Regions from separate parts of the Deefgea piscis genome, predicted to be linked through region 2. Evidence: predicted binding sites of a transcription regulator. Region 2 holds the regulator's gene; each other region holds the start of a gene.
The links. Region 2 encodes FNR, which switches genes on or off when oxygen is low (the NO sensors DNR and NnrR bind a similar motif). Its sites were predicted from a motif close to TTGATNNNNATCAA; they were not measured.
Positions count from the first base shown of each region.

Region 1: K4H25_RS09145 (GbsR/MarR family transcriptional regulator) is a predicted target of FNR. The motif match lies at 4,335-4,348, and genes of this name have one in related genera.
Region 3: K4H25_RS05960 (DUF3149 domain-containing protein) is a predicted target of FNR. The motif match lies at 2,721-2,734, and genes of this name have one in related genera.
Region 4: K4H25_RS01680 (biotin/lipoyl-containing protein) is a predicted target of FNR. The motif match lies at 4,778-4,791, and genes of this name have one in related genera.

Region 1 covers NZ_CP081149.1:1,966,070-1,973,445, reverse strand. The annotation lists gene cobD (threonine-phosphate decarboxylase CobD) at 1-1,007, opposite strand, end outside; gene cbiB (adenosylcobinamide-phosphate synthase CbiB) at 1,000-1,956, opposite strand; gene K4H25_RS09150 (TonB-dependent receptor domain-containing protein) at 1,959-3,833, opposite strand; gene K4H25_RS16950 (hypothetical protein) at 3,834-3,956, opposite strand; cobalamin riboswitch at 3,963-4,182, opposite strand; gene K4H25_RS09145 (GbsR/MarR family transcriptional regulator) at 4,381-4,941, shown strand; gene K4H25_RS09140 (cytochrome ubiquinol oxidase subunit I) at 4,951-6,282, shown strand; gene K4H25_RS09135 (cytochrome d ubiquinol oxidase subunit II) at 6,285-7,310, shown strand.
Region 2 covers NZ_CP081149.1:2,229,975-2,237,350, forward strand. The annotation lists gene rpoE (RNA polymerase sigma factor RpoE) at 1-67, opposite strand, end outside; gene nadB (L-aspartate oxidase) at 230-1,816, shown strand; gene K4H25_RS10340 (sulfite exporter TauE/SafE family protein) at 1,861-2,517, opposite strand; gene hemN (oxygen-independent coproporphyrinogen III oxidase) at 2,534-3,943, opposite strand; gene fnr (fumarate/nitrate reduction transcriptional regulator Fnr) at 4,104-4,850, shown strand; gene K4H25_RS10355 (hypothetical protein) at 4,898-5,566, shown strand; gene rlmB (23S rRNA (guanosine(2251)-2'-O)-methyltransferase RlmB) at 5,685-6,428, opposite strand; gene K4H25_RS10365 (HDOD domain-containing protein) at 6,605-7,376, shown strand, end outside.
Region 3 covers NZ_CP081149.1:1,274,734-1,282,109, reverse strand. The annotation lists gene leuE (leucine efflux protein LeuE) at 1-109, shown strand, start outside; gene K4H25_RS05980 (argininosuccinate synthase) at 153-1,376, shown strand; gene K4H25_RS05975 (DUF2788 domain-containing protein) at 1,540-1,740, shown strand; gene ppnP (pyrimidine/purine nucleoside phosphorylase) at 1,763-2,074, shown strand; gene K4H25_RS05965 (YajQ family cyclic di-GMP-binding protein) at 2,092-2,655, shown strand; gene K4H25_RS05960 (DUF3149 domain-containing protein) at 2,787-2,951, shown strand; gene K4H25_RS05955 (ArnT family glycosyltransferase) at 3,038-4,663, opposite strand; gene rpmE (50S ribosomal protein L31) at 4,757-4,966, opposite strand; gene rho (transcription termination factor Rho) at 5,055-6,311, opposite strand; gene trxA (thioredoxin TrxA) at 6,442-6,768, opposite strand; gene radA (DNA repair protein RadA) at 6,879-7,376, opposite strand, start outside.
Region 4 covers NZ_CP081149.1:348,945-356,320, reverse strand. The annotation lists gene ptsP (phosphoenolpyruvate--protein phosphotransferase) at 1-606, opposite strand, end outside; gene K4H25_RS01710 (HPr family phosphocarrier protein) at 973-1,248, opposite strand; gene K4H25_RS01705 (5-formyltetrahydrofolate cyclo-ligase) at 1,357-1,950, opposite strand; RNA gene ssrS (6S RNA) at 1,960-2,140, opposite strand; gene K4H25_RS01695 (cell division protein ZapA) at 2,176-2,472, opposite strand; gene K4H25_RS01690 (hypothetical protein) at 2,469-2,669, opposite strand; gene ylqF (ribosome biogenesis GTPase YlqF) at 2,909-3,814, opposite strand; gene K4H25_RS01680 (biotin/lipoyl-containing protein) at 4,269-4,754, opposite strand; gene K4H25_RS01675 (acetate/propionate family kinase) at 5,438-6,628, shown strand; gene K4H25_RS01670 (BPSS1780 family membrane protein) at 6,773-7,376, shown strand, end outside.

The DNA of each region.
Region 1 (7,376 bases), 260 kb from region 2:
AACTCAGCATGTTGCTGCAGCGTTAACGCACCAAAACGCAGCGCATTAACACCGACATCTTGGGTATTGAACACCCGAGCATATATTCCATTGGCTGCCAGCGCATACCCCCATTGATCAATTTGATCGACCACACAAAACTGCATCAGCGGATGATCACCACACGGGGTCAAGCCTTGAGCGATTAAATGCGCTTTTAAACTTTGTGCTTCTTGCAGCAAACGTGAGCGCTGCATTTGCTGCCAAGCCTCATCGGCTAAGGCCAATTGCCCAGCCCATAGCGCGGGGCCGCTTACCGCCCATGGGCCGATATATTCAGCCAAGGCCGCTAAAATCTTTTTATCGGCAAAAACAAAGCCCAAACGTAAGCCCGCCAAACCAAAAAACTTACCAATGCCGCGCAAAACAATCAGGCCAGAGCGATTATTCTGGCTCGCAGCTTGACACACACTCTCTGCAGCATCGACATCAATAAACGCTTCATCAACAATTAACCAAGCGCCGCGCGCGGCCAATTTGGCGTGCATCGCCAATAATTGCTGCGCCGTCCAGCGCTGACCATCGGGATTGTTGGGATTAACTAAAATCAGCACATCCAGCGTATCGAGCGCGGCATCGATCTCGTTTCGCGCCAGCAAAATCACCGTATGCCCAGCCTGTTGCCAACGCCAAGCATGCTCGGCATACGACAAACGCAAAACGCCCACGCGGCAAGGCGCACGCAACTGCGGCAAAGCCACAATCGCCGCTTGCGATCCGGCCACCGGCAAACACTGCGCACTGCCGTAATAGCCTTTAAGCACCGCCCAAAACTCAGCGCTAATTTGCGGCAATCGCTGCGCGACCGATTCGGGCATCGCGGGTAAAGGATAACTGTAAGGCGAAATTCCAGTCGAGCAATCGAGCCAATCGGCGTCGCCGCCACCAAAACGCGCTTGTACTGCCAATAAATTGCCACCATGCCGTGGCGCAGCGTGGCATGGTCGGTCTTGTTTGAAATCAGCCACTATGCATCACCACCATCGTGAACAATAAAACCACCACCATCACTCCCAACCACCACGCCAGCGTGGCTTGAATGAGCTCAATGCTGCGCGCGATATCTGGCGCGCTCGCTAGTGGGCCAAAACCTAATTCAGGCCGCAGCTCAATCTGGCCATGATATGGCGCAGCACCGCCTAAGCGAATACCCAAAGCGCCAGCACCGGCGGCCATCACCGGGCCGGCATTGGGACTATCCCACTGCGGTGCTTGCTGTCGCCACGCCGTCAACGCCAATCGGGTTTGCCCCAGCAAAGCGTAAGACACTGCACATAATCGCGCGGGCACCCAATTAAACAGATCATCCATGCGCGCAGCACAGCGACCAAAGTGCCGCCATTTTGGCGTTTTGTAGCCCCACATCGCATCCAAGGTATTGGCCAAACGATGTAAGAGCGCGCCCGCGCCGCCCAACAGTATGAAATAAAACAAACTGGCAAAAATCGCATCCGCACCGTTTTCTAAACACGACTCCACCGCGCCAGCGGCAACTTGAGATTCATCGAGCGCTTGGCAATCGCGGCTGACAATTTTTTGCAATTGCGCGCGTGCCAAAGGTAAATCGCCAGCCATTAACGGCGTGCCAATCGCCGCCACATGCGCCAATAAACTGTTTGCGCCTAGCGAAAACCACAAAGCCCACGCATCAAGGGCATACGCCAACAGCGGCGAATATTGCATAACTTGCCAGCGCAGCCCAATAAACACGCCCAGCGCGCCGCCGACTAAAATCAGCCAAGCCAAACCGCCGCGAAGCACCAAGCCAGCACCGCGATTGAGTCGCTGCGCTAGCCCAGTGGCGAGTCGGCCAAAGCCAACTAAAGGATGGTAGCGACGTGGCTCACCCCAGCAGCACTCGAGCAGCAGCGCGATGCACAATGCAGCCAATAGACCTACGGGGTTAAGCCACAACATACTTACTTAGGCTGCCAGCGCACGCTGACAATGCCATTGATTCCCAAATTGCCGTAATCGGTGGCCATTTGGTAATCACGATTAAATAGATTGTTCACGCGGGCGTGTAGCGACCAATCTTTATCAATCTGATAGCTCGCTGCCAAATTAGTCAACGCGTAGCCAGCCAAGACTTTCTTATTGGCAGCATCATCAAAACGCTGGCCTTGCGCCTGCATTTCAAGGCGCGCCATCCACACTGGCGTTTGTAAACCCACATACGCCACGCCAGCGTGCTTAGCGCGGCGCGCTAATTGACGGCCTTTATTGGCACCTGTCGAGGTATCTTTAGCATCGAGGTAATCGTAGCTCGCGCCAGCGATATACCCTGCATATTGCCAATCGGCAGTCAGCGTTGCGCCACCTAATTTAGCAGTACCAATATTGCTCGGCTGCCACAGGCCCGACGGCGTCGGTGTCCATTCAATCAAATTGGTAACTTTATTTTCATACACAGTCAACGAGCTTTGGAAGCGATTATTGGCAAAGCGAACAAACACTTCCTTGCTATTAGATTCTTCAGGCTTAACGTTTGGATTACCTGAACCTGGCCAATACAAATCATTAAAGCTTGGTGCTTTAAATGCCGTACCCATCGTGGTACCGAGCGACCAATCGTCGTTCATTTGCCAAGCCAAACCCAGCGTACCGGTGTTGTTACGGCCGTATTGCGAATTGTCGTCGCTACGACCATTTAATTGCAGCGTTACATCTGACACCGTCACCAAATAACCCGCCAACAGGCTATTAATCCGGCGATGATTGACGCTGTAATTGGTGTCGCTAGTGACTTTTTGCCCTAGCGTTTCAGCGCCCACTTGCACTGTACCGCCCAAAATCGACACATCATTCACCCACGACAATAAGCTTTGCTGGGTTTTGATTTTGCTGACTTTGTCTTGATAATTCGTCGCCGAGAATGGGGTGTAGTTGCGGCCCTCATCGATACTGGTACCGGCTTTTAAATGGCTAGTCCAGATGTCGTTCCATTGGTTTTTTGACCAAACATTGGCGCTACCATTAAACGATTTGTCGCGATAATCGTAGCTTTGCGCGACGGGTTTAAACGCAGCATTACTGATTGAGCCGTCGTAATGATTTTCACCCCAAGCACCCAAAGCGCTTACGCCAAAAGCATGCTGAGCGTTGATTTTATGCTGGGCCGCCAGCGACAAACTGTTATTTTCATAACCGTCTTGATCAGGATTGTAATTGCTGTTTTTGGGATTCACGATGGCGTTGACGCCGTCGGTTTTAAAATGCGCCGCAGTGATTGAATAGCGCGTTGCGTCATCCCCACCGGCTAAAGTCGCTTTGGCATCGACGGTATTGTGATTGCCATAACCGATTTCAACACTCGATTGAGCCTTGCCTTGGCGCGTAAAAATCTGAATCACGCCGCCAATCGCGCCGCTACCATATAAGCTGGCGGCTGGGCCGCGTAAAATTTCAACCCGCTCAATTTGATCTAATGGAATATTTTGCAGCGATGCGCCGCCCAGTGTGGCCGAGCCAAAATTAATCCCGTCGATCAACACCAAGGTTTGCGAATTATTGGCGCCGCGTAAGTAAACCGAAGTCGATTTACCCGGGCCGCCCAAATTACTAATTTGAATGCCAGGTTGGCGTGATAAAACTTCTTGTAAGCTTGAATTGCCTTGTGCGGCAATGGCTTCACGATCGAGTACGGTGACATCACCGACCACTTCACGCAGTGGCTGCGCAATGCGCGTTGCGGTCACGACTACGTCGTCGAGCTGGGTGACTTCGGCCATCGCAGGAATGGTGGCTAAGGCCGACAAAATCAATAGGTATGTTTTGCTAATGCTGGTATTCATTTAGGTCTCCGGCAATACGCCCGTTGCATATTGCATATTAAAAACAGGAAACCGCGCAGAACACATCACCATCGCATCAACGACAAAGACCATTCCGCCACGGCGTCCCTGCCAGTGCGTCAATCTCGCTCAATTGCGAGCAACAAGGCCGGTCTCCGGGCTAATCAGAAAAATACATCGCCTTCCCGCCATTTGGGCAGTGGCTCAAGCCAAACGCATCGATTAATGCGCTGTGCTTAGTGATGTATCCACACTGAATTACCGTTGCAGGGGCAGCACAGGTTTTAAACCTGTTTCCCGTTTAAATTAATCGCTTACACGATCAATCACCTTGAATGGCGGGCATTGTAACGTAAACACCACGTAGCCACCTTTCTGGAATATGACTATTGCTTATTTTGAAAATAGTGCCGCGCAAGTTACGACATTAAAACAATATCTTAGCCAGCATCCGTCGGCCGAAATTGATTTTCTAGATTGCAATATTTTTCTGAGCAGAATATGATTTACATCAAATTTCACAAATTACTGAAAATTCAAAACATACATGAACCTCACTCCTTTGATTCAATCGTTTGTGCTGCACTTTGGTGAAATGGGTAGCCGCTGGGGCATTAATCGCACCGTTGGACAAATGTACGCCCTGCTGTTTGTCAGCGAAAAGCCACTCAACGCCGATGAAATGGCCGAGGCACTGGGTTTTTCCCGCTCAAATGTCAGCATGGGATTGAAAGAGTTGGAGTCTTGGCGACTGGTGAAATTGCAGCATTTTCCGGGGGATCGCCGCGAATACTATTCAACACCCGAAGACGTTTGGGCGATTTTTAAAACGCTAGCGGACGAAAGAAAAAAACGCGAGGTTGAACCGACTTTGTCGATGCTACGCGAAGCACTGATGGAAACGCCAGCCAACGAAGCCGAGCGCCATGCACAAGCCCGAATGGGCCAAATGCACGATTTGATTGACCTAACCACTAGCTGGTTTAGCGACATTCAAAAATTAGACGTTGAAACACTAAAAAAATTGATGACGCTGGGCGCTCAAGTGCAAAAGTTTTTAGAGTTTAAACAGAAATTATCATTCCCTCGCGCCAGCGAGAAAGAGTAAGGAATCACCATGCTGCCCGAAGCCACCGGTCTACTCGACCCGATTGTATTAGCGCGAATTCAATTTGCCGCCAATATCACTTTTCATATTTTATTTCCAACGATTAGCATCGCTATGGGCTGGGCACTGCTGTTTTTTAAACTGCGCTTTAATGCCACTGGCGAGCAAAAATGGCTGGATGCCTATGGCTTTTGGGTCAAGATCTTCGCGCTGACTTTTGCGTTGGGCGTAGTGACCGGCATTACGATGAGTTTTCAATTTGGCACCAACTGGCCGGGCTTTATGAAAACCGTCGGCAATATTGCGGGGCCACTGTTGGCGTATGAAGTACTAACGGCGTTTTTCCTTGAGGCGACGTTCTTGGGCATCATGTTGTTTGGCCAGAAAAAAGTTAGCAATCGAATTCATACGCTGGCCACAGTCTTGGTTGCCGGTGGCACTACGCTGTCGGCCTTCTGGATTATCGTGCTCAATTCTTGGATGCAAACGCCAGTTGGCTTTGAAATGATTAACGGCCAAGCACATGCCACCGATTGGTTAGCGATTATTTTTAATCCTTCAATGCCGTATCACCTAAGCCATATGCTAGTCGCGTCGGGCCTGACGGTAGCGTTTTTACTCGCGGGCGTATCTGCTTTTCGCTGGCTTAAAGGCCAGCGGGACGCCAGCATTATGGCGTCACTCAAAACCGGTGTTTTTCTTGCTGCGGCATTGATTCCACTGCAAATTTTGATCGGCGATATGCACGGCATAAATACGCTCAAACATCAACCGGCCAAAATCGCCGCCATTGAAGGCATTTGGCATACCGAACGCGGTGCACCGCTGACTTTGTTTGCACTACCGAATGCAGCAACCCAAAGCAATGATTACGCGATTGCGATTCCAAAACTCGCCAGCTTGATCTTAACGCACGATCTGAATGGTGAATTGCAAGGCATTAGCGAATTTGCAGATCACCCACCGGTGGCCAAAGTATTTTGGAGTTTCCGCGTGATGGTTGGCGTGGGCATGTTAATGCTCTTGGTGAGCTGGCTCGCGGCATGGCAATTGCGCGGCGGCAAAACCTTGTCGCCTATGGTGTGCAAGCTTTTGATTGGCATGACGTTTAGCGGCTGGGTCGCCACCGTAGCTGGCTGGTATGTGACTGAAATTGGTCGTCAACCTTGGCTGGTGTATGGCGTACTTAAAACCAGCGATGCCGCGTCCAACGTTGGCGGCGGCATGATTTTAAGCACCTTAATCATGTACCTTACGCTGTACGCCTTCTTACTCGTTTCTTATATTTCGGTGGTGTTTTACCTCGCTAAGAAAGCAGGCCACCCTGCTCAGGAGCAATAATCATGTTGAGCACAATTGATTTGGCCTACTGGCTGCCGGTGATTTTTGCTGGCTTGATGGTGGTGTCGATGTTCGCCTATGTCGTTTTAGATGGGTATGATCTTGGCGTAGGCATTTTGCTTGAGCTAGAAACCGATACCAAAGAAAAAGACAAAATGATCGCGTCGATCGGCCCGTTTTGGGATGCCAATGAAACCTGGCTCGTACTGGGTGTGGGCCTGTTACTGGTGGCCTTTCCTTTAGCACACGGCATTATTTTAACCGCGCTGTATTTACCGGTGGCGCTGATGTTATTGGGTTTGATTTTGCGCGGCGTAGCGTTTGATTTTCGCGTTAAAGCGCGAGCCCATCATCAGCCACTGTGGAATCGACTGTTTTTTGTCGGCTCATTACTGGCCACCGTTTCGCAAGGTGTGATGCTGGGTCGCTACATCACTGGCTTTGCGCCGGGCTGGGGCGCCTGGGGCTTTGCACTATTGGTTGGCGTAAGTTTGGCCGCAGCGTACGCCTTATTGGGCGCGGGCTGGTTGTTGATGAAATCAACCGGCAAGTTGCAGCAGCGCGCGATTGTTTGGGCGCAAGGCAGTTTATGGATTGCCATTTTGGCAACGGTGTTGGTGTCGGTAGCTACACCGTGGATTAGCCCACGCGTATTTGCGCTATGGTTTTCAGTGCCTAACGTATTTTTGCTCGCGCCAGTGCCATTAATGACGGCGATTTTATTTGCTGTGATCGGCTTTGCGCTGCCGCGCTTGGCGCAGCGCCAAAGAAACGGCAATGATAATTTTTGCTGGATACCATTTGCCGCCACGGTGGGCATTGTTTTACTGTCGTTCTTTGGCTTGGTGTTTAGTATTTTTCCGCACTTGGTCATCGATCAACTCACCATCTGGCAAGCCGCGAGCAGCCCAGAAGCCTTATTGATTATGTTCTGCGGCGCAGCGCTGGTGTTACCGACGATTATTGGCTACACGATTTATTCTTACTATGTATTTTGGGGCAAAGCAGGCGAGCTCAGCTACGACTAAAGCATCGCGATATTTTCGCCGGTTTAAGCCATCCTGCGGGATGGCTTTTTTAACGCCCTCTTCTTT
Region 2 (7,376 bases):
CAAAAGCACGCTGGTCGCCATTTTGCGCCCGCAAGACCAATTCATGATCTAAATCGCGCTCGCTGATTTTAAGCAAGGGTAAAAACTCCCACAGTTAATTGCATTTATTACATTTCAACCTTCATATATTGGGTTTGGCTTGAAAATTGCAAGCCACATTGTTGTAAGCCAAGCCAGAGATCCTTCGCTCTGTTAATATTTGCCCATCCATTTTTCGAAACAAATCACCATGCGCACATTTGATGTATTGATTCTGGGCAGCGGACTCGGTGGCATGACCATCGCACTTCAATTGGCAAACACACTTAAAGTCGGCCTGATTACCAAACGCGCGCTACGCGATGGGGGCAGCGGGTGGGCACAAGGCGGTATCGCCGCTGTACTGGACGGCTCCGACAGCAGTGAGCTACACATCAATGACACGCAAGTAGCTGGTGCGGGTTTATGCGATCTTGACGCCACTCGATTCATTATCGAAAACTCCAAAGAAGCCATCGATTGGCTCATCGAAATGGGCGTTCCCTTTACCAAAGACGACGAAGGCCAAACCAGCTATCACGGCTTTCATCTCACGCGCGAGGGTGGGCACAGCCACCGCCGAATTATCCATGCTGCTGACGCCACCGGCGCCGCCGTCATTGACACGCTAGCCATCAAAGTCGCAGCACACCCGAATATTACCGTACTGGAAGAACATATCGCCGTCGATTTAATTACTGACAAAACCAGTGAAAATCGCTGCATCGGCGCCTATGTTTACAACAAAAACGCCGACCAAGTTGAAACCATTCTTGCGCAGCACACCGTCCTCGCTACGGGCGGTGCTGGCAAAGTCTATCTGTACACCACCAATCCGGATGTTGCCACGGGCGACGGCATCGCCATGGGCTGGCGCGCAGGTTGCCGCGTTGCCAATATGGAATTCATTCAATTTCACCCAACTTGCCTTTACCATCCGCATGCCAAATCATTTTTGATCACCGAAGCTGTGCGCGGTGAAGGCGGTATATTACGCCTACCGGATGGCACGCGATTTATGCCCAATCACGATGAGCGCGCAGAATTAGCCCCTCGTGACATCGTGGCGCGCGCCATTGACTTTGAAATGAAAAAAGGCGGCTTTGACTGCGTTTATTTAGATATTTCCTATAAGCCTGCCGCTTTTGTCAAAGAACACTTCCCCAATATTTACCTGCGCTGCCTTGAACTTGGCATCGACATCACTAAAGAGCCGATTCCCGTCGTCCCTGCCGCACACTATACGTGCGGCGGCTTGGTCACCAACCTCGATGGGCAGACCGACGTTGCCGGACTTTATGGCGTGGGTGAAGTGGCCTGCACTGGTCTACATGGTGCGAACCGACTTGCGTCAAATTCCTTGCTTGAATGCATGGTTTTAGGCAAATCAGCAGCCGAGCACATCTTGCAACAAACCCCTCGCCCGCTCCCTCATGTCGCAGAATGGGATGAAAGCCGCGTCACCGACCCGGACGAAGAAGTGGTGATTTCACACAACTGGGACGAACTGCGGCGCTTTATGTGGGATTACGTTGGTATTGTGCGTACCACCAAACGACTTGAGCGCGCACTCCACCGGATTGAATTACTCAAAAGCGAAATTCATGAGTTTTATCGCAATTTTCGCGTTTCAAACGACTTGATTGAATTACGTAATCTGGTGATTACTGCCGAGCTCATCGTTCGCTGCGCTATGGCCAGAAAAGAAAGCCGCGGCCTACATTACAGCCGAGACTATCCAGACACGGAACCCCAAGCCAAACCGACGATTCTTACACCCCAGATCACTAAGAAATAACAAAAGCGCCGCATTCACCGCGGCGTTTTTTTCAAACCCAAAAATCAAATCAAGCTAAACAGTCGATATAACCCAAAGGCCACAATCAACAAACCAAAGCTGGAGCGAACGCCCGGGTAATTTAATACCCGCATAAAACGTGCGGCAAAAAAACCCATCAACAACAAATTAGGCAGCGTTCCCAAACCAAACGCCAACATCACCGCCCCACCCTTGAATGCCGATGCCGTTGATAGCGCAGCCAAGCTGGCGGTATAAACCAGCCCACAAGGAATCCAGCCCCATAAAAAACCAATCAATGGTGTATGCCAGACTGAACGAATCGGCAAAAATCGCCGTAAAATCGGTTGAATTGCCCGCCAAAGCGGCTGGCCTATTTTTTCAATTTGAGTGAGCCACAACGACCACCCTGCAATATATAAGCCCAAAACAATGAGCAATATATTGGCCAAAATAAACAAAATTGATTTTAATGCCTGCAACTGACCCAGCGCAGTAAAGCTCGCGATGCCACCTAATATGCCGCCGATAACAACATACCCAGCCAAACGGCCAAAATTAAAGCCCAAGTCATACAGCAACCTTGGGCCTTTGGGTAAATTGGCACTAAACGCCCCGACAATACCACCGCACATCCCTGCGCAATGACCACCACCAAGTAAACCTGCTAAAAACAAAGCCAGCCAATCTAATTCCAGCATACCGCGCCACAAGCCATTAAATCAGTTGAGAATACCTTGCTTTAGTTGCTTTTGTCCGTAAATACGCATCAAACACCATCGCAATCGAACGAATTAACATCCGCCCCTTCGGGGTTACTACGATGGAATCCACTTCCAAGACCAATAAGCCATCTGCGGCCAAAGGTTTTAGCAACTCAAGCTCTTCAGCAAAGTAATCACTAAAATCAATCATATAACTGGCTTCAAACGTTTGAAAAAACAATTCAAACTGACACATCAAGGCCTGAATCACCGCGCGGCGCAGCGCATCATCCCGATTCATAGTTAGGCCACGCTCAATCGGAAATTCGTTTACTGCTAGCTTGGCGTAATATTCTTCTAAAGTTTTTACATTTTGGTAGTAGTTCGCGCCAACCTTACCAATCGAAGACACGCCAAATGCCAGCAAATCACAATCGGCATGCGTTGAATATCCTTGGAAATTTCGTTGCAAGCGACCACGACGCTGCGCAACCGCCAGATCATCATTGGGTAGCGCAAAGTGATCCATGCCAATTAAGACATAACCGGCCTGAGTTAATTGCTCGATTGAATTTTGTAAAATATCGAGCTTCACTTCTGCAGACGGCAACTCATCCGCATTAATTCGGCGCTGCGGCATAAAGCGCTCAGGCAAATGCGCGTAGTTATATAGCGCAATACGATCTGGCTTGAGCAACAGCACGCGATCAATCGTTTCTGCTAGCGACTCCGCAGTTTGTTTTGGCAAACCATAAATCAAATCAACGCTGACTGAGCGAAAGCCATGCATTCTAGCCGCTTCAATCACCGTGCGAGTTTCTTCCTCTGACTGCACGCGATTCACCGCAATCTGCACCTCGGGATTAAAATCTTGAATACCCACACTCATTCGGTTAAAGCCCAATTGAGCCAAATGCTTAATTGTCTCTTCACCGACTTTACGAGGGTCAATTTCAATGGAATATTCGCCAGTTTCTAATAAAGTGAAATGGGCATTAACCACATCCATCAAACGCTGCAGCTGGGCATGCGACAAAAAGGTCGGCGTGCCGCCACCTAAGTGCAATTGACTCACTTTAGGTCGATTCGGCAACAAATCACCGTACATCTTTATCTCTTGCGTGAGATAATCGAGATATTCATCGGCTTTAGACTGATCTTTAGTAATAATTTTATTACAACCGCAGTAGTAACATATCGTATTACAGAACGGCAAATGGAAGTACAATGACAAAGGCATCGACAAGGCGCCAGGCATGCGCTGACTTAAGCAGGCCGAATGCGCCTCTTGGCTAAGACCAGCGACAAATCGATCCGCAGTTGGGTAGGAGGTATATCGAGGGCCTTTGCCATCGTAACGCACAATTAACTCACGATCGAAATCAATAGCTGGCGCAGTAATGTTTATTTTTTTCGAGATCATGATCTTTCCCAGTAACTTTGCTTTGGTCGCAGGATAAGATGGACCTGCAGAATAAAGTTTGATCTAAATCAGATAAAATATAACATCCCTCTTTATAGATAGCTGGTTTTGCTTTACAACAGCTGCTGAAATTATCATTCAAGCGTACATCGAGCCTTATATGATTCAAAATATTCAAATCCGCGAACTGACACCTCGCCACCTTCGTCAATCATGTTCTAACTGCAGCTTGCGTGAACTTTGCCTCCCTATCGGACTGAACCCCGAAGAAATGCAAGAGCTCGATGCCATTATCACGCAAGCTCGACCGATCAAACGCGGTGAAGCACTTTACCGTGCTGGTGAACCCTTTAAATCGCTCTTTGCCATTCGCGTTGGATTTTTTAAAGCCAGCGTGATTTCTGAAGACGGCCGCGAACAAGTCACCGGCTTTCATATGTCGGGCGAATTAATGGGCATGGACGCGATTAGTTCAGACTTTCATACTTGCGACGCCATCGCACTCGAAGACAGCGAAGTGTGTGAACTGCCCTTTGGTGAGATTGAAGAATTAGCCGGTGATGTGCCACTCTTGCAGCGCCACTTATATAAAGTGATGAGCCGAGAAATCGTTCGCGACCATGGTGTCATGTTGCTATTGGGCAATATGAAGGCAGAAGAACGTCTAGCTGCTTTTTTGCTCAACCTATCGCAACGTTTTGCTATTCGCGGCTACTCTTCTACTAGCTTTCATCTGCGGATGACGCGTGAAGAAATCGGTAGCTACCTCGGACTCAAACTTGAAACCGTTAGCCGAACGCTGTCAAAATTTCAAGATCAAGGCTTTATCAAAGTTCAAAATCGCTTAATTGAAATCATTGATGGTGACAGTTTGAAAAAGCTGTTGAGCAACTGCCAAGGCGAATAATCTCGCACGGGCTGCCCAACCCATAACGGCAGCCCAATGGAGCTACAATGCATTACACCATCGTCGCGCCACAACCCCTACAAGCATTGCTCGCACATCGACTCAAGCATTTCGCCACAATTGACTATCAGTTTTGCGACAAAACCAAATCCCAGCCGGCAATGATCTTTGTCCAAGCCAATCCCCACGCAACGCCCAACACCTTCCAAGCTGATATTGAACTACTGGCCCTACCGGCATTACAAGCACCAGAATACGGCTTTATCTTTGCCGCAGCGGGATCATTAACGGCACTACAAAGCACGGCCCCTTTACTCGATGCACTCGCCCCTATTGCCAATGGATGGCTACATATTGGTGACTTTGGCGCCGCTAGTTTTGCACATCGCGCGTGGCAAACAATAACTGAAAGCGCATCTAAAGAAAGCTCCGCTTTTTGGCAAAAAATCCCAAATCTACCCACGCCTATTCCGCTCAATCAAGCGGAGTTCATTACTGAGCTCGCCAAGCAAATGGGTGAACAGCAACAACAATCCATCGTACTACAACAGCTTGCCAGCGAGTTTCTCAGCCAGCAGCCAGCACACGATTTCCAGCCCTACTCTCCACTACAACGCCAATATTTTGGCCCATGGAGCCAAACCAATACCTCGCCAGCACAGCAATTAGCCAACTTCATTTTGCAAATCCCCACGCAATACACGCCAGCCAATTGAGCACAAAAAAATAGGTATTGCAATACAGCGCTTATTGTATAAAGTCTGCATCGCAATACCTATTTAATCATTCCAACTTTCAGTCAAACACACTCAAACCAAACGCAGCGATTGCTACTTACTTGGCCATCACCCGCTGACGACGGCTTTCAGACAAGACAATCCCTGCCGCTACCGACACATTCAAACTCTCTACCGAACCATACATAGGAATCGATACCAGACTATCACAAAGCTCACGCGTCAAACGGCGCATGCCTTCACCCTCATTACCCAACACCCAAGCAATCGGCCCAGTTTGGCCATAATGGAACAAATCGCACTGACCATCGGCCGCAGTACCCACCACCCAAATGCCACGTTCTTTTAAGTCGCGAATCGTTCGCGCCAAATTAGTCACCATCACATACGGCACGACTTCAGCGGCACCACAAGCCACTTTAGATACTGTCGCCGTTACGCCAACACATTTATCTTTAGGTGCAATCACCGCATGTACGCCCATGGCATCGGCGACACGCAGACAGGCACCCAAATTATGCGGATCGGTAATCCCATCTAAAATCAATAAAAACGGTGGCTCATCTAAATCATCCAATACATCTTCAATCGACAAATAGCTTTTTTCAGTATCAATCAGCGCCGCGACACCTTGATGACGTACATGACCAGCAATACCATCCAAACGTGCACCATCCACTTGAACCAGTTTTACATCTTGTAATTTCACGGTTTTCAGTAAATCTTTCATCCGTGGGTCGCTACGTTCACTATTAACGTAAACCTCTAGCACCGAGTCGGGAAAACGCCGCAAGCGCGATGTGACAGCATGAAACCCATGAATAATTTTATTTTGCGACATACGCACATTTCCTAAAAAAGCCGAGATTCGCAATTTTACGGGGTTTATGCAAAAAAGACTGTAAATAAGACATTCTGAGCGCGAGAATACGCTCATTATTTTACAGCGAAGGCAATACTCAGTTAAATACATACTATTCTTAAGGTACTTCAACAACAAAATAGCATCAACTTTCCATGACCATGACAGCAACTGAAAACAAATCCAGCACTGAGCTCAGAGACCAATACCTCGCGATGCTAGAGGATATTGCCAAAGAACTCGATGGCAATACGATTTTCCCTGTTTGCTTTGATATTTCAATCCAAATTGGCGCGGCGATGAAAGACCCCAATGCTTCGATACAAAAAATCGCCAGCGAAGTAGAAAAAGACCCACTCATCACCACCAAGCTGCTCAAGCTAGCCAATTCTGCTAGCTACAATCCCTCAGGGCGCGCCATTGTAAATATCGAAAATGCCGTGATTCGACTAGGAATGGGCGTCGCACGTTCGGCAGCACTGGCTTGTGCAATGGATCAACTATCTCGTTCCGCACAACTCGCCCCCTTTGAAGCGCAATCTCGACTTTGGTGGCAACACAGCCTTAAAACTGCAGCCATTGCGCGGGTACTTTGCAAACACCTCGCGCCGCGCCTTAACCCAGAAGTCGCTTTTTTAGCTGGACTGGTTCACGATTTGGGCGCTTTTTTTATGCTCGATCGCGCAGGCAGAAACCCAGAGCTACTCGAAAGGCCTAAAACCGTGGAATATTTAGTCGCGCAATGGCATGACAGCATTGGCACCGTGCTGCTTGATACCTTGTCACTACCCGAAGAAATCATCGAAGCGGTCAGAGACAATGACTTGCCTCGCCCACCGACCACGCAATTAAGACGCCTAACTGATGTAATTTACGTCGCCAATTTATTCGCCGGTGGACTGGAAGAAATCAACAAACAAGATCTGC
Region 3 (7,376 bases), 960 kb from region 2:
TAGCAGCCTAGCACGCCGACTTTCAGCTAAAATCTGGCTGAAAACCTTGTTAAATAAATTAGTAGGCACTTTGTTTGTCAGCTTTGGCTTGCGCCTCGCACTGAACTGATTGAGCAATTATCTTTCTTGAACTAAAGACTAAGGCAATATGTATGTCCGATATTAATAAAGTAGTTCTCGCTTATTCCGGCGGCCTTGATACTTCTGTGATTTTGAAATGGCTGCAAGACACTTATCAATGTGAAGTCGTTACCTTTACTGCCGATCTCGGCCAAGGTGAAGAGCTAGAACCTGCCCGCCAAAAAGCGCTGCAATTTGGGATTAAGCCAGAAAATATTTTTATCGATGACTTACGCGAAGAATTTGTTCGTGACTTTGTTTTCCCAATGTTCCGTGCCAACACCGTGTACGAAGGTGAATACCTACTTGGCACATCGATTGCCCGTCCATTGATTGCCAAACGCCAAATTGAAATCGCCAATCAAACCAATGCCGATGCGGTATCGCATGGCGCAACAGGCAAAGGCAACGATCAAGTTCGTTTCGAATTGGGTTACTACGGCCTAAAACCCGACGTTAAAGTGATTGCGCCTTGGCGTGAATGGGATTTGTTGTCACGCGAAAAACTGCTGGCCTACGCAGAAAAAAACAATATCCCAGTAGATATGAAACACAAAAATGGCGGCGCGCCGTACTCGATGGACGCTAACTTGCTACACATCAGCTTTGAAGGCCGTCACCTCGAAAATCCATCAGCAGAAGCTGAAGAAACCATGTGGCGTTGGAGCGTGAGCCCAGAAGCCGCACCAGATGCGGCTGAATACCTCGATATTGAATTTGAAAAAGGTGATATCGTGGCACTCAATGGCGTTCGCATGTCACCAGCGACGGTGTTAACCAAACTGAATGAACTGGGCGGCAAACACGGTATTGGCCGTTTGGACTTGGTTGAAAACCGATACGTCGGTATGAAATCACGCGGTTGCTACGAAACACCTGGCGGCACCATCATTCTGAAAGCACATCGCGCGATTGAGTCGATCACGCTCGATCGCGAAGTGGCACATTTGAAAGACGATCTCATGCCGCGTTACGCCAGCATGATTTACAACGGTTTCTGGTGGGCCCCTGAGCGCAAAGTACTGCAAACATTGATCGACGCAACGCAAGCAACCGTTAATGGCTGGGTGCGTGTGAAATTGTATAAAGGCAATGTGATTGTGGTGAGTCGCGACTCAAAAACCAACTCACTATTTGATATGAATATCGCCACTTTTGATGATGACGGCGGCGCTTACAATCAAGTCGATGCCGGTGGCTTTATTAAATTGAACGCCTTACGGATGCGAATTGCCGGCCGTTTAAATCAAAAATAATGGTTGTCGACTACGCCGATCTTTCTTCAAACGGAGTACGGCGTAGATGCAATAAGTAGTACAACAAGGTAACACAATTACTTATCGACTTAACGGCTCGGAAAATTCTGAGCCGTTTGCATTCCCCTAATCGAGATAACAAATGCTAGATGCCTTCTTAGCAATGGATGAAGAACAATTCACCACGCTTTCGGTGACCATTTTATGCAGTGCTTTAATCATCTATATGGGTTTTATCATTTACAATCTTGCCAAAGAATCAAAAGCAGGCAAATACGGCACCATTGTGCTGTTCTTTGTGCTTGGCTTTGGCATGCTCGGTTTTATTGCCAAAGAAATTCTATCGAAAGTATTACTCAAATAAACTGCTTACCAAGGAAGTCACTATGAGCCAATTTGATCAAGTTTCTGTTTTAAAGCAAGGCAATGTCTATTTTGATGGCAAATGTGTCAGCCATACTGTTTTGTTTGCCGATGGCAGCAAAAAAACCATCGGTGTTATTCAACCGTCCGCACTGACTTTTAATACCGGCGCAGCTGAAATCATGGAAATTGTTGCTGGGGTATGCTCAGTTAAACTAGCGAACGAAAGCACTGCAACAACATACTCTGCTGGTCAATCTTTCAGCGTTCCAGCGAACTCAAGCTTTGATATTGAAACCATCGAAACGCTGCATTACGTTTGTCATTTCGCCTAATTCATTGCATGTTTCAAGTGAATCAAGACTTGATTCACTTGAATTTAAAACCTATTTTATTTATTCATCATCCTGCGAGCCTTAATATGCCTTCTTTCGACATTACCTCTGCCACCGATATGGTCGCGCTAAAAAATGCGATTGATGTGGCGGCAAAAACCATTATTAATCGTTACGACTTTAAAGGCACCAGTGCCAAAGTTGAACTGAACGAGAAAGATAAACTCATCACTTTACACGGTGATTCAGATTTTCAACTCGATCAAATTAAAGATATTGTTTTCCCAGCCCTAGAGAAAAAAGAAGCCGATAGCAGCAAACGCCTAGAACAAGGCGATGTGCAAAAAGTATCGGGTAATAAAGTCAAACAAACGCTAACCATCAAAGATGGTATTGACCAAGAATTAGCCAAAAAAATCATTCGCATCATTAAAGATTCAAAACTGAAAGTGCAAGCGGCGATTCAAGGCGATGAAGTCCGCATCACCGGTAAAGATCGCGATGCCCTGCAAGGTGTTATTGCTTTAATGCGCCAATCGATCAGCGATTTTCCTTTGCAATACCAAAATTTCCGTGACTAATTTGCCAAGTAAGTTGTGGTAAAAATTGTGGCTTGTCGAGAAAATCCAATCAAAACAAGCCACATTTGACCCTTATCAACATCAATGACAAGACAATAAGATTAGATAGTGTTCATCACTAGGAGAACACTATGGAAAATACCCCGCTTGCCAATATCCTAACTTCAACCATCGGTATATTGAGCCTTTTTACTATCGGCTTTATCATTGCCATGGCGATTTATCTCTATATTTATGTGCAGCGCCATATCAATGCTGAAATTGCCGAACAAAATTCCAAACAAGATCAAGTTTAAATTGCTCGATTTTTGTCACCCCAATCAATAATGCCGAGTTAAATTAGAACTCGGCATTATTTTATTCTGCAGAATGCAAAGACAAATCAGCGCGAGTAAAGCGAAAAAACCTCGCGATGTTCACCCAAGCGATGTCCGGTCCAAATAAAATCTTTAGCATTCTGTTTGGCTTCATTTTGTAGCAATGTAAATGAACAATGATTCCCCGCCCTCGCATCAAACTGAAGATCAGTAAAATAAACCATCGCCGCGATCGGATCTTTTGATAGCTGAGAAACATCAATGCAAGCCTGTGGATAAGGCTTCATAGCTTTAACCAAACCTGCAGCAACTGGACGATACGACTTACCAGCATCGATCCACGTCTGAAACAAGCCAACCATCAAACCAATTACCAGCGTTAAGCCACAAGTCCAATTGACTAAGGCACGCCGACCAATTGGCCGCTTACGAAACAACATGCGCCCCCATAGCAGGGTGACAACGATAGCAAATACCAAACCCAAGCCTAATGCAGGCATTGGCGCCGAGCTGTATTTTTGCAAGTAGTCGCCCAAGCCCACAGGAAATCCAGTCGCTAAAGCCAGCCAAGCCATCCACACGAAGATTGCCGCCAGACCCAAAGTGAGCAAGCTAAACCAATTTAATGCTGCTGCTGCCCCTCGCCTTAGCTCATCAACACCAGCACTTGCAATCAAAGCCAAGGTCACCAAAAGCGGCAAGATCAATGCTTCACTAGTCTTACCCGACAAAACAATAAATCCAAGCTGGGCAATCAACATGGTTAATAATAATTGCCAGCGCGGCTGCAGCATTTCATGTCGAAATAAGTAAATCGACCATGCCGCAAGTGGCAATGCAGGCCAAGCAAACCACACTAAAACTGCAGGTAAAAAACCAAATTCATGTCCAATTGCAAATGAGCGCGCGCCACCAAAAACACCCCACGCATAATAACGCCACCAAGTTTGAAATAATTCACCGGAGATATTTTGCAGCGAATAGCCCCACAACGCAGCAAAAGGCAATGCAATAATGAGCGCAGTAACCAGCGTTACCAGATAACTCATTTTTCGCCACTGCGAAAACAGCAATAAAAGCGATGAGATGCAGACTGCTAATAATGCATCGGCCCAACTAGCGCCAGTCAACAACACTAAAAACACCAACGCCAAGATCACACCAGCGCGCAATGGGCGCTTCATCGCCAAGGTCAAGGCATAGGCCAGCCAAGCAAATGCAGCCAACACCACGACCGCAGGTGACACATGATGCCCCCACAAAGGTAAGCCCAAGCAACCCAATAAAATAATAACGGCCATACGGCCAAAGCGTCGACCAAACAAGTCACGAGCAGCCAAGCCCGTTCCCCACATACCCAGCCCCATCCATAAGCCAGTACTTAATCGAGCAGCATCGTGGGCGGCAATACCAAACCAAGACAAAGCATTGGCCAATAGCGTGGCCACCCAATAATAAAGTGGCGCTTGGCTAAATTGTGGAATCTCAGCAATCGACGCAATAGTCCAATTGGAATGGCGCATAAAATAGGCCACAATGGCCATACTGGTATTTTCATCAGGCTTCCAAGGGTCATGCCCAACGAGCCCGGGGATAAGCCAGAACAAACAAAGTAACAACAAAAGCCAAGGTTTATCTTGAGTTTGCCCTGCTTGGGGTGCCGATTTTAGATTCGCTTGATAGGTCAGCATGTCATATTCAATCAATTTATTCGAAATAATTTTGGCATAAACCAATAAAAAAAGGCAGCTGAAAAGCTGCCTTTTTTTATTTCTAAATCTAAATTAGCGCGTGAAACGAGCAAATTTAGAATTGAATTTCTCAATACGGCCTGCCGTATCAACGATTTTTTGCTTGCCAGTGTAGAATGGATGGCATTCAGCACAAACCTCAACGTGCAAGTCTTTGCATAAAGTAGACTCAGTTTTAAATGCATTGCCGCAAGAGCAAGTCACGTTGATTTCTTCGTAATTAGGGTGGATACCAGCTTTCATGATTTTTTCCTTAGGTTATCGGGCGCCGGGGTTTTGCCGACGCTGCAAAGCATGGGATTATCGCAAAACAATCCCCAATCTGCAAGAATTAACGACGCATCGAGTCAAAAAAATCTAAATTCGTTTTTGTCGACTTGAGTTTATCCATCAAAAACTCCATCGCTTCCAGATCGTCCATCGGGTAAAGTAATTTACGTAACACCCAAATACGCTGCAACTGCTCTGGCTTGATCAGGAGTTCTTCACGGCGCGTGCTTGATTTATTGATATTAATCGAAGGGAAAATTCGCTTTTCTGCCATTCGGCGATCAAGTTGAATCTCGTTATTACCCGTACCTTTAAATTCTTCGTAGATCACATCGTCCATACGACTACCGGTATCTACCAAAGCCGTCGCGATAATGGTTAAACTACCACCTTCTTCAATATTTCGAGCGGCACCAAAGAAACGTTTTGGTCGCTGTAAAGCATTGGCATCAACCCCGCCGGTTAACACCTTGCCTGATGACGGAACGACCGTATTATACGCACGCGCTAACCGGGTAATCGAATCAAGCAAAATCACCACGTCTTTTTTGTGCTCTACCAAACGTTTCGCTTTTTCAATCACCATCTCAGCGACTTGCACATGGCGTGTCGCTGGCTCATCAAACGTCGACGAAACTACTTCGCCTTTCACTGAGCGCAACATCTCGGTCACTTCTTCAGGACGCTCGTCAATCAGCAATACAATCATCACGACTTCGGGGTGATTGGCAGTAATTGCATGTGCAATATGTTGCAGCATGACTGTTTTACCGGTTTTAGGCGGCGCCACCAGTAAGGCGCGCTGTCCTTTACCAATCGGAGCCATCAAATCGATAACACGACCAGTGATATTTTCTTCCGCTTTAATATCGCGTTCTAATTTCAAACGTTCAGTCGGAAATAAAGGGGTTAGATTTTCAAACAGAATTTTATGCTTAGAGGCTTCTGGTGCATCGCTATTGACGCGATCAACCTTAACCAAAGCAAAATAACGTTCGCCGTCTTTAGGAATTCGAATTTCGCCTTCAATCGAATCACCAGTATGCAAATTAAAGCGACGAATCTGGCTTGGGCTGACATAAATATCATCAGGACCCGCCAAGTAAGACGTATCTGGACTGCGCAAGAAGCCAAACCCATCCGGCAGCACTTCGAGCGTACCTTCACCGAAGATACTCTCCCCTTTTTTTGCACGATTTTTAAGTAAAGCAAAAATCAAATCTTGCTTACGCATGCGGTTGGCACCGTCAATTTCAAAACTAATCGCCATTTCGACTAATTCAGTGACGTGCAGATGTTTTAGGTCAGACAAATGCATAAATAATTACGCTTAAAATAATATAAAAGGGGAGGTATTACGGAAGTTCTAGAAGGGGTAAACAGTGATGTGATCACATTTAACACATCACTGCTACTTTTTTGAAGCGTATATGTATTTAACTGCAGTGTCAAATATTACTATCAATAAATGCAGTCAACTGCGATTTCGACAACGCGCCAACCTTCGTCGATTTCACTTCCCCGCCAACAAAAAGCATCAACGTTGGAATACCGCGAATACCAAACTTAGGTGGTGTTGCTTGATTTTCATCGATATTTAATTTTGCCACTTTCAACTTCCCAGCGTACTCAAGCGCGATGTCATCCAAAATTGGCGCAATCATTTTGCACGGACCACACCATTCTGCCCAGTAATCAACCAGTACCGGCTCTTGAGCTTGCAGCACTTCAACATCAAAACTTGCATCAGTAACGTGTAGGATATTTTCACTCATTAGGATTCTCCAATCTCATAAAAGCAATTAAGCTAAGCAAAATAGTAACAAATAACAGCAATTGATTCTTTAGTTAATGCGGTCAAAAGTCATTATTTCAAGCATTTTTATCAAAAAGCAGCAGCAACCGCCTCATCCAAGCGCTCGACAGAAATCACCGTCATTCCGTCAATGGGCTGCCGAGGTCGATTGGCTTTAGGCACAATCGCATGCGTAAAACCCAATTTAGCTGCCTCTTTCAGGCGTTCTTGACCACGCTGCACAGGACGCACTTCACCTGCCAAGCCAACCTCACCAAAAACGACCATTTTTGCAGGCAAGGGCTTATTTTTTAATGACGAAACAATGGCGAGCAGCATTGCTAAATCGGCTGCAGGCTCTGAAATTCGCACCCCACCAACGGCATTAATAAACACGTCTTGATCAAAGGCGACAATACCAGCATGGCGATGCAATACAGCCAACAATAAAGCCAATCGATTTTGCTCAACGCCAACCGCCAAACGCTTTACCTGCGGAGAATGGGCATCATCCACCAAAGCCTGCACCTCTACCAACATCGGCCGAGTTCCTTCTTGCGTGACCATAACACAAGATCCAGCCACGGG
Region 4 (7,376 bases), 1.7 Mb from region 2:
AAACGTTTTTGCAGCATTGGCCAAAACAGCAGCAGGGCGAGCATGTAAACCTGTTGGATTAGGCGTACGAATTGGATCTGAATACGCCTCACCAGATGAATCTGCAGTCGCTGAAGTTTGAACAATACCTTCAGCCAAATCGAGCGTTAACGCAATATCTTTACCAGCAATCACCAAACCGGTATTGGGTGTATAGCGCGCTACTTTTTCACCACTGGTAATCACCATTTGCGTCAACAATGACAACGCTTTACGACCCACGGCATCCATGTCAAATTCAATTAATGGTTGACCCGCATCGACGATATCGCCTTCTTTGACCTTCGCAGTAAAGCCTTGGCCTTTGAGCATCACAGTGTCTAAACCAATATGGATTAATACTTCAATCCCATTGGCGGCAACCAAAGTAACTGCGTGCTTTGCTGAATGAACCTGCGTTACCTTGCCGGTCATCGGCGCCAACAAAACATTACTGGTTGGATCTATTGAAACACCATCACCGACCATTTTTTGGGCAAAAACTGGATCAGGTACGGTATCCAAAGGCACCATCACACCCGATAGTGGGGCCAGCAATACAAATTGCGAAACTGGATTTATCGACATAACAACCTCTGTTGGTTTAATTCTTAGTCAAATTGGTCAATCAAATTGACCCGCATTAATTTTTATTGCGTTGACATATTCTTGTTTTTTAGTTTACCCGCCAATGCTATTGACATGGGGCGTAATATTGCTCAATTTATATGTAAATTTTACAGATCGAAATCTAGATATGCTTAAACCATATTTATTCATTTTAACTTTATAAAAAATACATGTTTTGTGCTTAATCAGCTTCAAGAGTTCATTTAATTTAAAATATTACTTTATTACATTTTTTTACATGCAAAATAGAAAATGGTTTTGAATACTTACTATTCAGAAGCAAATAGGGTGGCTTAAGCCACCCTATTTATAGATTTAACCGATTTAGTCTTCTCCACAACCAGAAGCAATCATTGCGCTTACCGCAAGCATTGCTTCATTTGCATCTAACCCATCCGCTTTGATTTGAATCTGATCGTCTTTAGAAACATCTAAGCCCATCACAGAAACAAGAGATTTAGCATTAGCTTCAATGCCTTTATGTAACAACTTAATCTCAGACTGGTACTGCTTAGCAGTATTAACAATATTCGCCGCAGGTCTAGCATGAAGGCCTGCCGCATTCATAATACGCACAGGGGAAGAAATTACAGCAACCATAATTACCTCACTTGATTTACTTCAAACCGTTGCGATGCAAATAGCATAGAGCAAGCTTGACATCATAAACAAGTAGAATGCGAAAGTATGTCAGTAATTTCACTACTCTCAATTGATACCCGAGCGACGAATCCATCCTTGTTCAGTTGCAATTGCATCTAACTTTAAATCCCAGGCCTCACAAGGCAATCGTTCCACTTGTTGGCATGAATACGCCAAGCCAATTAATGCCGGTTTAAGCCAAGTTTTTCGTAATCGACGAAATGCAAATGTCGTATCGTAATAGCCACCACCTTGCCCTAATCGAGCTAATTGCAAATCAAAACCAAGCAAAGGAACAAAAACAGAATTCAAATCACGGCTTGAACATTGCTCAAAATGACTGGGTGTTAGAATATTAAATGCGCCATAAGACCAAACTGCATCTTCATTTAAGCGAACAAAATTTAATCGTCGACCCACTTTAGGTACAACCGGCAAATAGACTAAGCAACCACGTTGCAGTGCTAAAAAAATTAATGGCCAAGCAGAAAACTCACTGCCAACAGGCACATATAATGCAATTTTTTTGCCACGACGAAGTTTTTGTAAAATTTGCGGATAATGAGTTACAGCCCAAGCAGCAGCTTGTCGCTGTATTTTAGATATCGCAGTTCGGCGTTGCCGAAGATCACGACGTAATTGAGTTTTTTGAGTAATCACAAAAAATGAGGGCTTCCCACAGTGCCGTTTCGGTTCGCATCTTGAACCCATGGTTCAAGTTGTTGCCGGTCAGATGCCATCAGGTGCATTCTCAAGGAACGCTCACAACAGGCGTCTAGATGACTGGCAAACGTGCTATACAGCTTATCGGTTCAAAGATTTAGAACCGTCGCGAACACCGCAGGAAAGCTAACTTGCATCACGGCGCAGTTCAAAATAATTAAATTATTCCTGTAAAACTGCGTCGATCGTTGAACTGATGTTACCGATTTTACGCTGAAAATCACTAAAGTCAAAGCCACCTTCAACCTTTGCCGTTAAAAACTCGTGCGTCATATTTAAAGCCGTCATCATTGCGATCTTCTCGATACCAATGACCTTACCAGCAGTGCGAATTTCATGCATCCGTGCGTCGAGAAGTTGCACAGCTTGAAGTAAGGTTTCTTCTTCATGCGCAGGACAAGCCACACGAAACTCACGTCCCATGATTGAAATATCCAACAACTTCACGGCATCAGTCATACGCCATCCTCAGGTAATTTAGCCAAAATCGCATTCACTTTGTCTTTTGCGCCAACTAATTTAGTGTTTAAGCTTTGATTTTCTTCTTGAGCCAATTGCAAATTGGCTCTAAGTTCTTGATTTTCAGTGCGTAATTCACGGCATAAGTTCACTAATTGCAAGACCTTGCCTTCCAAATGACCAAGCTCTACATCCATTTTTGATTTCCTATCAATCGCAATTTTGACGTCATGCAGCGACAAAAAAGTAAAAATATTGATTATGCATCTCGATACAAATTCAATAAATTATTAAACTTACATATAGGTATACAGACAAAACCCTTTAAAATAAAGATCTACAGCGATATACCTACACCAAAGCTAGATAATGCATGCCGAGTTACATATTATGTGATGTTACATTCAGCAAGTACATCAGTGCCAACGAATACAAATCAATCTTCATCTTCAGTTTCAAGTTCGTCAGGAAGATCATCCCCCGAACCTAAATCAACCCCGATAAAGTCATCAGGTACTTCTAAAGTCATTCGACCAATCGCTTTGCTACGGTAATCCGTGATAATTAAATCAGCTGTTTTTTGTTCATCAATCACACCACCAGCCATCAAAGCGCCACGTTTACGACCAATCAAATTAAACAACTCATCCACACTACCATCCAAACTACTCAATTTATAGCGTGCCATCAATTCTTTAGGGTAGCGCTCACGTAAAGTTTCAATCGCAAAATAAGCCACCAAAATTTCATCATACGCATTGCGACCAATTGAGCCGCCCAAAGCCAAGCGAAAACCTGAAGGTTCATGCTCAACTTTAGGCCACATTAATCCTGGCGTGTCATACAAAATAACCCCATCAAGCGTTTCAATCCGCTGCTGAGACTTAGTAACACCGGGGGTATCTGCAACACGCGCCACTTTTCGCTTCGCCAGCGTATTTAATAAAGTCGACTTACCAACGTTAGGGATGCCCAAAATCATCGCTCGCAACGGCTTTTCAGCATCATTACGAAACGGTGCTAATTTTTTGCACAAGACAGCGATCTGTTTAATAGCCGCTTGCTTGTTGTCTTCGCCCATCAACAAGGCTTCAGTACCAGCTTGCTGGCGGAAATAGTTCAACCATAACTGACTTAACTTAGGATCAGCCAAATCTGTTTTATTGATAATTTTTAAAGCTGGACGTTGCCGATGCAAACGCAACTTCTCAATCATTGGGTTACTACTGGACAAGGGCATACGTGCATCCACGATTTCAATCACCATATCCACCTTGGCCATTGTCTCTGCCACTTTCTTCTGCGCCACATGCATATGACCCGGAAACCACTGAATTGCCATCAAACACCCCCAATAAAAGCCGCGATTATACGCTTATTCACACAACCCTATACAAATCAATCACTTAAAATGTGGGGAAGTCCACGATCAATGTGGATAAGTGTTACCCACAGATCAAAGCTAAAACTCAACACATATTATCCACAGCAGGAACAAGGACTATCAGCACCCATGTGGATAACTTAAAATGTTGATAAATATAGGTTTATCGAGTTATCCACAGAATTTCTGATCCTTATCTATTACTACTATCTTTTACTTATCAATATATATATAAAAAACAAACGCTTCAAAACATGATCACCTTAAAATTCGGGAGATCTAAAAACATATATAAATCAATAACTTATAAACAATTTTAAATTTAAGCTATAAAAATCAATGACTTAAAACTTGCAACCAACAAACATCAATCCAAAGTGAAATACCAAATACATATTTTGAAACAGACAAGCTATGCTAATAATTTCCTCAACTGCTGTAATTTTAATAATTCATGCTTAACAAATAATTCAACTTCTTCATTACCTATATAACCAGTTATACAATTTGGAGTTACTAAACTTAAATCAACACCTAAACGAGAAGCTAAACTTGCTGCAGAAGGTATTATCAATAATGAATTTTCAATATCTATTTGTGTTGAATCTTTGTAACCAGATTGATCTGCAATATCTAAAAACCCAGTTGGCAATTCTTCAATTTCCATTGATAATAATAAATCACCGCTATTAATATCATCACCAATTTTAATAAATAAATAACTAATTTGACCATCCTCAATTGCATTAATATAAATATGTTCATTGTTTTTAGTTAAGGATATTAGCAATTCATTTTTATGTACAAATTCACCTAATTTAATATTAATATTAGTTACTTTAAAAGCATCTGATAAATCCGGAGCACAAATAAGATGCGTAGTGTAATTAGTATTCATTTTTAACGATGACCTTCAAGACCTTGATATTAACCAAGTTATTATAATTTTCACGGTTTATAATGCTGTTAATTTTATGAGTTATGCAAACGACATCTTTTAAAAATCAAGTAAAAACTAGATCAATATCAGAAGCTAAGCACATACATTCATCAAGTTTAAACTTTCAATTTATGTAAAATTTACCGTAATTGTAGAGCTAACTGCTAATAAAAATGATGAATCAAGTGCTAACTTAATGATAAAAAGAATAGCTTTGTTTAAAAATATTGAATAAAAACAAATAGATAAGGTTGATTTTAAAGCTTCATATCACTACTGATATGCCACAATTTACTTTGCATAGCCTACAAGTGTTTGCCAAACTACACGTCATAATAAGTAAGTGACTGTAGTTCGCTGTAAATCTGGATTAAACCTTACATATTTTAAGAAGTACTATTTTGCGCAATCAAGAAATGTAAGTAACTTACAATAAAATTGCAATTTATGCTGTAAGAATTTATATGAACTATACAAAATCATAATATGATGCAACTTAATAACTATTTGCATAATTAAGTTTCTATATGTTTATATTTAATAATTTTTTAAAATTAGTTTAAGTAGTATGGCCTTCAAGGTCTTGATTTACTAGGTTTATAGATCAATACCCTTCGTTATTTTTTAATTTGGAGTAAAAAATGAGTGAATTAGTTTTAGTTATCAATGCAGGTTCTTCAAGTATTAAATTTTCATTATTTGAGACTAGCGCAGCTGATCCTATCGTCTTATTTAAAGGCCAAATGGAAGGTTTGTATGTAGAACCAAAATTTAGTGCAAAAGATGCAGCTGATAATAAAGTAGCCAATGAAACATTACCTAGTGATGCGCCAAAAAATCACGACTATGCTTTACGCTATATGCTCAACTGGTTGGAATCACGCATTGAAGGACGTTCAATTGCAGTTATTGGCCATCGTGTAGTTCATGGTGGAACCACTTATTCAAAACCTGAACTTGTGACACCAGAAGTGATTGCTGGTTTAGAAGCTTTGATTCCTTTGGCACCTTTGCATGAACCACATAACATCACACCAATTCGTGTCCTTGAAGAATTATTGCCAAATGTGCCGCAAGTCACTTGTTTTGATACTGCATTTCACACGACTCAACCTGAATTAAACCAATTATTTGCACTACCGTATGAATTCTCACAAAAAGAAGGCATTCGTCGTTATGGCTTCCATGGCTTGTCATATGAATATATTGCCAGCGTATTGCCAGAAATTGATACTCGTGCCGCAGAAGGTCGTACTGTCGTTGCTCATTTAGGTAACGGTTCTTCAATGGCTGGTTTACTTGGCGGTCGCTGCCAATTAACAACGATGGGCTTTACTGCATTAGATGGTTTGCCAATGGGTACTCGTTGTGGACGTATTGATGCGGGTGTTGTATTGCATTTGATGAACCATTTAAAAATGGATGCAAAACAAATTGAAACCTTGCTATACAAAGAATCTGGTCTGCTTGGTTTGTCAGGTTTCTCTAGCGATATGCGTGATCTAGAAAATTCAGATTCGCCACGTGCAAAATTAGCAGTTGATTACTTTGCAAGCAGTGTAGTTCGAGAAGCTGCTTCTTTAGCTGCGGCGATCGGTGGTATTGATGCTTTAGTATTTACTGCTGGTATTGGTGAAAATGATGCAAATACACGTAAAGCAGTTTGTCATCAATTGCGTTGGTTAGGTGTTGAGCTTGATGAAGCGGCAAATGCGGTACGCTCTAGTGAACCACGCCGCATTTCTTTAGCTGATAGTAAAATCGCAGTTTATGTGATTCCAACGAATGAAGAACTAATGATTGCTCGCCAAGCATTGGCTTGCATCGCATAAATTTATAGTATTTTAATAAAAAAGCCGCTGATTTCAGCGGCTTTTTCATGTGAGCTTCATCTTTATCTGGCAAGATACAGGCTTAAAAAAGATCTAATTTCAGTTAGGATGTGGGGATTAACCTTTTTTAACCAGGTAATAAGTATGTTAGAACAAGATAATGTAATCGATGTAAGTATTGAACCAAAAAAAATACCCGCAATACAAGGTTGGTATTGGATTGTGAATGCATTTAAATTATTTAAACAAGCACCAACAATCTGGATTAGTATTTGTGGCGTTTTTGTGGCGCTATTTTTTGGTATTGCTTTCTTACCTGTAATTGGTGGGTTTATTTCTACTTTGCTTGGGCCGGTTTTTTTAGGTGGTATTATGTGGTCGGCAAAAAAACAAGCAGATGGAGAAATACCAGAATTAATTGATTTGTTTTCAGGATTTAAATTAAGATTTTTTGAATTAATAAAAGTTGGTGTTTTATATATGTTCGGTACCATATTTGTTATGGTATTGATGACTGTGCTATTTGCAATATCGTCTTTTTTTGGTTTTCTTTCGATCAATAAAAACATTCAAATTATTGAGCAGATTGGTGTAATTTGGCCTTTGTTAATCGTTGTATTATTTGCTTTTTTAATTGTTTATAGTGCTTATTTTTATGCCCCAACTTTAGTGATGTTGCAAGGAATGAAAGCTAATGAGGCAATGAAGTTATCATTTCTAGCTTTTTGGAGAAATTGGCAACCAATCT